Regions from separate parts of the Pseudotamlana carrageenivorans genome, predicted to be linked through region 2. Evidence: riboswitches for the same ligand, from Rfam matches in the RefSeq annotation. Region 2 holds a riboswitch; the other holds the start of a gene.
The links. Region 2 has a riboswitch for cobalamin ahead of C1A40_RS04195 (4Fe-4S cluster-binding domain-containing protein). Riboswitches for the same ligand answer to the same signal wherever they lie in the genome.
Positions count from the first base shown of each region.

Region 1 (3,433 bases), 650 kb from region 2:
AATAATTGGTAAGCCATAAGGTTACGCAGTCTATAACAACAACATCTTTTGGGTTGATGTGATTAGAAACATCTTTTTCCTCTTCAATGGAAGTCCAGCGCTCATCACGATCGGCTTGATGTCGCTCTATGCGTTTTCTGTGATCACCGTCCCAAATTCGTGACGTTGCAATATATTTTGGACTGTTAGAAAAGGATAAAGCCAAGTTTTGGGCGTAACTGCTTTTACCTGAACGTTCGCCTCCTGTGATGTAGTAAATCATAATTCGATCTGATGTTAAGTAGCAAAGGTTAAAAACATTTCTTAAACAGGAAAGCTATATTAAAAGTATGTATTTTTGTTTTTTAATATTTGAAAATTATGATTGTTTCTTCTTTTTTACCTGCAGTAACTCAAATGATTTATGACATGGGACTCCAAGATATGTTGGAGGGAATAACCTTCGAATGCCCTGCCCAAGCTTTAAATGAAAAGACACCTGTTGTAAGATGTGTTTTGGAAGGTAAAAATTATACGAGTAAGGAAATCGATACGTTATTTTCGAATAGTAAAAATAAAGGTGAAAGTTTATACTATGTCGATCAAGAAAAGTTAGAGCAGATTTTACCCGATGTCATTTTTACCCAAGATGTTTGTGAAGTATGCCAAATAGATACCGAATGTACTGCCGCTGCAGTTTCAATGTTGGAAAAAACACCAGAAATTATTGCTATTACACCACAGTCTTTAGATGATGTTTTTGATTCTGTTTTAACTATAGCAAAAGTACTTGGCCAAGAAAAAATAGGTAGAGCGCATGTTGATGCCTTAATGCAGCGCATAGATGACGTTATTGATATTCAAAGAAAAAATAGATTGCAACCTAAAAGTGTTTTGCTGTTAGAGTGGATAGACCCTTTATTTAATTGCGGGCACTGGATTCCTCATCAAATTGCTTATGCCGGAGGTATTGATATGATGTCACATCCATCAGGAGATAGTATTGTTATCCCTTGGGATAAAATTGTAAAATATAATCCTGAAGTTTTGGTTATCGCTCCATGTGGCTATACGGTAGCAAGAACATTAGAAGACATGAAGTTTTTGGAAGAAATGCCAGAATGGAACAGTTTAAGAGCCGTTCAAAATAATCAAGTATACATTGCAGACTTTGATATGTTTACACAACCTTCGGCGAGTACTTTGGTAAATGGTATTGAAAGTTTAGCAAAAATGATTCATCCAGACTACTATAAAACATCACCAGAACTCAATTCAAAATTTTATAATTATAAGGATCTATTAGTATCCAAATTATAAATAAAATACTATACATTTGCAGCGAATTTTGGTTCGATAGCAAATTTAGTATGCTTCACAATGAATAAGACTACTATCATTATCGATTAAAAGGGAATCTGGTTAAAATCCAGAACTGTTCCCGCAACTGTAAGCTTAGTACCCAATTTAATTGGGTATCTCTTTAAAAGAGATTCGTGTTACACTTTAATGTCACTGAGGTAAGAGATTGCCAAAGCAAATATAATTTGCTTCGCTATGATAACTTTGGGAAGACCAACACGGAGACGCAAGTCAGGAGACCTGCCATTTTCATAACAAAAAAATAAAACTTTCGGGATAAAGGTTTAGTTATTATGAAAAAAATCTTTTTTAAAACATTATTGTTTTTTGTCTGTTTTCATGGTGTTGCTCAAAACGATAGCCTGGTTAATCGTTTAGGTGAGGTCGTTATCGTATCAGATAGAAAATTAACAAATCATTCAGCAGGTTATAAAGTTGAAACATTAAACGATTCCATAATTGTAAATAATTTAGAATCCTTTAGCGCTTTGTTGCGTTTTAATTCTCCATTATACATCAAAGAATATGGGGCAGGAGGAACCAGTACGGCTAGTTTTAGGGGTACTAGCGCTTCCAACACTGCTGTTATTTGGAATGGTATTAATATTAACTCCATTAACAATGGGCAAACAGGGTTTAATTCTTTAACGGTTAGTTTATTTGATGCCATTGATATACGAAGTGGCGGTGGAAGTTTAGAATATGGTTCTGGAGCCATAGGTGGTACGATTCATTTGAACGATAATTTGAAATTTTCAAATGATGAGTTTGTCAGCAATCAGTTTATAGCTTCATTGGGGAGTTATGATACTTATAACGGCTTGTATAAATTAAAAATTTCAAATTCTAAATGGACTATAAACGCAGGACTATCCTATAATCAATCGGAAAATGATTATCCGTTATTAGGTACAGATTATAAAAACACGAATGGCGCATACGAAAACTTGGGTTTTAATGTTAGTGGTTCTTTCTTGCTAACGAAGTTTTCTAAACTAAATTTTTATAGTTCAAACTATTTTGGAGAGCGTTTGTTTTCGGGAGAATTACCAAATCCGACGTCTGCTAATGATAAGTATCAAGATATTAATTACAGGAATTTATTGGTATACACTTTTGACAATAAAAGGTTAAGCCATGAAGCCAAATTGGCTTACTTATTTCAAGAATATAGGTATTTTGATGATAAAGCTTCTGAGACCTTCAATTTTGGGTTATCAGATCGGTATTTGTTAAATTATAATGTGAGTTATCGTTTACCCAAGTGGCATGCAACCGTATCTTCTTATTCTGAATATGAATCTGCTTTTGGAAAAACAGATCAAATAACAGAGCGAAACAGAAAACAGTTTTCTCAGTCTTTTATTTACGACCAGCATATCAACCGAATCCTATATTTTGATGCTAAAATTAGAAAGGACTTTAACTCCGATTATCAAGTGCCGTTTACTTATGCTTTAGGATTAAAAGTAAAACCATTAAATCATTTTTTTATTAGAGCCAATGGGTCTAAAAATTATAGAGTGCCCACTTACAACGATTTATATTGGCCAGGTCAAGGGAACCTAGATTTAATTCCCGAAAGTGCTTTGCAATCAGAAGTGGGAGTGGGGTATAAAAACAACCAGTTTTCAATAGATGTTGGTGCCTTCTATATCCAGGCAAAAGATAAAATAATTTGGACGCCTAATGGCGATGCAAATAGACCAGGCGTTTGGGTGCCCATAAACTTATCGGAAGTCACTAATAAAGGGCTTGAGGTCGTTATGTCTTATAAAAAGAATCTTAATAAGCATCAATTAGTATTAAATGCCAATTATAATTACACCCTTGCCATTGATGGTGCCACCGATCTTCAGGTCATATTTGTGCCAAAGAATTTATTTAATGGAAATTTAGGCTACAACTACGAAAGATTCAGCTTTTTTTATCAGCAGTTGTTTAATGGTAAAGTGTATACTACAGCAAGTAATTCTGAAGATTTTGTAATACCTCATTACTTTGTTGCTAATACAGGTATAGATTTTAAGCTTTTAAATACTCAAAATCAGCAATTAAAAATGGGGATTAAGGTAAATAATGTATTTAATAA
Region 1 is NZ_CP025938.1:244,893-248,325, reverse strand. It holds gene C1A40_RS01175 (bifunctional adenosylcobinamide kinase/adenosylcobinamide-phosphate guanylyltransferase) at 1-262, opposite strand, end outside; gene C1A40_RS01170 (ABC transporter substrate-binding protein) at 361-1,299, shown strand; cobalamin riboswitch at 1,329-1,587, shown strand; gene C1A40_RS01165 (TonB-dependent receptor plug domain-containing protein) at 1,635-3,433, shown strand, end outside.
Region 1: another riboswitch for cobalamin. It lies ahead of C1A40_RS01165 (TonB-dependent receptor plug domain-containing protein); the one in region 2 lies ahead of C1A40_RS04195 (4Fe-4S cluster-binding domain-containing protein).

Region 2 (3,433 bases):
GGACAAAAAGTTTATGTAAAAATGAACGGTTTAACCGTAGGTGAGAACAGTGGTGTGTTATGTATTGGAACAGGTGATGGTGTTCGTGTCGGACAAATACAGGCTTCGGAAATCCCTTCCGTTATTAGTAGAAGTCCTGAAATTGCAGAGATACAGCCTAAGCTGGTGCAACTACAAGATTTAACAGCTAAAGATGAAAACACCCTCATTCAGTTAGAACATATGCAATTGAATCGCTTTGAATTAGGCGCAAGCTTTTCTAGTGAAGCTTATGATGAATTTGATGGTTTTCGCGTTTTAGAGTCCTGCGACTCTGGTGTTTCAGTGATGATGCAAACCAGTACCTATGCCGATTTTAAATCGCTTATTGTTCCGCAAGGAAAAGGCCATGTTTCGGGGGTCTATAGTCGGGATTATGGCGATGATTTTAATGTGTTAGCTGTAAACAGTTCTGCTGATGTCCTTTTTGATGATCCCGAACGCTGCGACCCCATGGAACTGAATTGCGGTCTTGCCGAATCTTACGGGTTAGGAAATTTACTAACCGAAAATTTTGAGGCACAGAAAAACAACAAGCCTATAGTAATCGATGGGTGGACCAATTATATGGAAGTAGGTACCCAAGCTTGGGAAGGTTATTCGTCTACCTCATCGAATGCATCGTTAGGGCGATCAGCAAGATTTCAAAGTGCTAGTTCTGGTGATACGAGTAATATTGGTTGGCTCATTACACCGCCTATAAATTTAGATGACCAAGATGGTGAAACCCTGCGTTTTAAAACTTCAAACAGTTTAGCCGATAGTAGTTTTATGGAAGTGCTTTGCAGTCAAGATTGGGACGGTACCGAAGCTGGGGTACTACAAGCTACTTGGGCTGTGTTATCGGCAGCATACATAGTTAAAAACTCCGATTCCTTTGTGCCGTGGTTTAATTCTGGTGTGGTCGATTTGTCTTGTGCCACAGGCATGGTGCATATCGCTTTTAAATATACGGGTGGCGGACAAGAATCTTTTGATGGGGTTTACGAATTGGACGATATTCGTATTGATTATGTCGAATAGTTTTTACCTTTGAAGACTTTTAAAAATTACCATGACCACATTCGATAAATTATTCTTTCATTTTTTTCAATATTATAAATCTAAAAAAAGTAAGAAAGCCAACGATATTGCTACGTTTTACGTATCATTTCTGCAATGTAGTTTGTTACTACTTTTAGGCGTTTTTTTTTCAGGATTTTTTAAACAAATGAATGTGCAAACCATGTCGGCATCAAAAGCATGGATATTATTTGTGTTGGTTGTTATCTTCATTTATTTTAAAAATTGGATGCAGTACGGCGGTAGAAAACGAAAAATACGCAATGTTAAAATGCTTAAAAATAAAAAGCTAGATTATAACATTTGGGTATTGTGGTTTTTACCTGTAGTCGTTTTGGGACTTACTTTAGTTTTATTTCAAGCACTATAGTGGTTAATATCTTGTTGAAAAATCAAATTTTTCGCTAAGCCTATCAGCGCTCTTTTTTACTACTTTTGAACTATGAATTTGGTTCTAAAGACAGGCTGTGCCCTGTTTTGGATTAAAAGGGAATATGGTGAAAATCCGTAACTGTTCCCGCAGCTGTAAGCTCTTAAAAAGGTGTTACATTCTTTAGTCACTATTTAAAAAAATAAATGGGAAGACGTAACAACCAGAGTAAGTCAGAAGACCTGCCACTTTCAGAATGAGCCTAACTTTCGGGAAAAAAGTTACTGGCATCAAGCCATCCTCATAAAGGATACCTATTGCAATTTAATCGTTTTTTAATGTTTCGATAAACCTGTTTTATCGGTATTACCCTGTTCTATGTATTATCATGATATGCAAATAGCCTTGCAAGAAGTGCCAGGACAAATAAGTATTTGTTTTAGTATTAGTGGTTGTCAATTAAAGTGTCCGGGCTGTCATTCACCTTTTCTTTGGAAGGAAAAGTATGGGGAAAAGCTAACACAAAATATCTATTTGGATATTTTAGATAGATACAAAGTTCTTGCTACTTGTGTATTGTTTATGGGGGGGGAATGGTATGCTCAAAAGCTTTCAAAATATTTAAATATAGCTCAAAAATCAGGGTATAAAACCTGTTTGTATACTGGAGAAACCTCTGTGCCAAAATGTATTTTAGATGAGCTAACTTGGATAAAAACAGGTAGGTGGGACTCCGATTTAGGAGGGCTTGATAGTGCAAAGACCAACCAGAAGTTTATTGAAGTAGCATCGAATACGCCATTAAATCATTTATTTTTAAAAACCCAAAAGTCATGATCAGATTAAGCCAAAAACAAATTGAACAAAAAATTCAATTCATTTCCAATTACATCAATGCCAATAATGCTGCCGATGGATCTACCATGGATGCCAATGCCAATGTGGCCTCCAAAAACATAGCGACTATGGAGTTTGAGCTCAATAAGGATGTAAATATTCAGGTAAACAGGCAACTAGTTAAAAATAAAATTGCCACGCTTTTTGATGATGACTTAGCTAATGAATACGTGCGACAAATTGAAAATCATGAGATTTATATTCATGATGAAACTTCATTAAAACCGTATTGTGTCTCCATAAGTATGTATCCATTTTTGTTAGATGGCATGACTAAATTGGGCGGTGAAAGTAAAGCGCCTATGCATTTGGAGAGTTTCTGTGGTGAATTTGTTAATTTGGTATTTGCTATAAGTTCTCAGTTTGCAGGCGCTTTAGCAACGGTAGAGTTTTTATTGTATTTTGATTATTTTGCTAAAAAGGATTATGGGGACAATTATTTAAAAACAAATACCAAAACGATAGAAAATCATTTGCAACATGTGGTTTATGCTATCAATCAACCCGCTGCCGCTCGTGGGTATCAATCGGTTTTTTGGAATATCTCAATTTACGATGAGCTTTATTTTAATAGTATGTTTAGCGATTTTGTTTTTCCAGATTTAACCCCAGCGCGATGGGAGGATTTAAAAAAATTACAAAGCTATTTCATGTCTTGGTTTAATAAGGAACGGGAAAAGGCTGTACTTACCTTTCCTGTGGTTACCGCGGCCATGCTTGTAGCCAAGGGTAAACCCGTAGATCATGATTTTGCAAACATGTGTGCCACCCAGTTAAGTGAAGGCAACTCTTTTTTTATATATCAGGCGGAGAGCGCCGATAGTTTAGCTTCTTGTTGTAGATTAAGAAATGAAATTAGCGATAATACCTTTAGTTACTCACTTGGTGCTGGAGGCGTTTCAACGGGATCTATAAATGTAATCACCCTAAATATGAATCGCCTTATTCAACAAAAAAGGGATCTTAAGGAAGAGGTTGTCAAAATCCAGAAATATCAGGTGACTTATAGGCGTATTGTAGAAGATTATTTGGAAGCTGGCATGCTTCCTGTTTATGATGCGGGTT
Region 2 is NZ_CP025938.1:893,318-896,750, reverse strand. It holds gene C1A40_RS04205 (DUF5689 domain-containing protein) at 1-1,062, shown strand, start outside; gene C1A40_RS04200 (hypothetical protein) at 1,094-1,471, shown strand; cobalamin riboswitch at 1,534-1,735, shown strand; gene C1A40_RS04195 (4Fe-4S cluster-binding domain-containing protein) at 1,850-2,308, shown strand; gene nrdD (anaerobic ribonucleoside-triphosphate reductase) at 2,305-3,433, shown strand, end outside.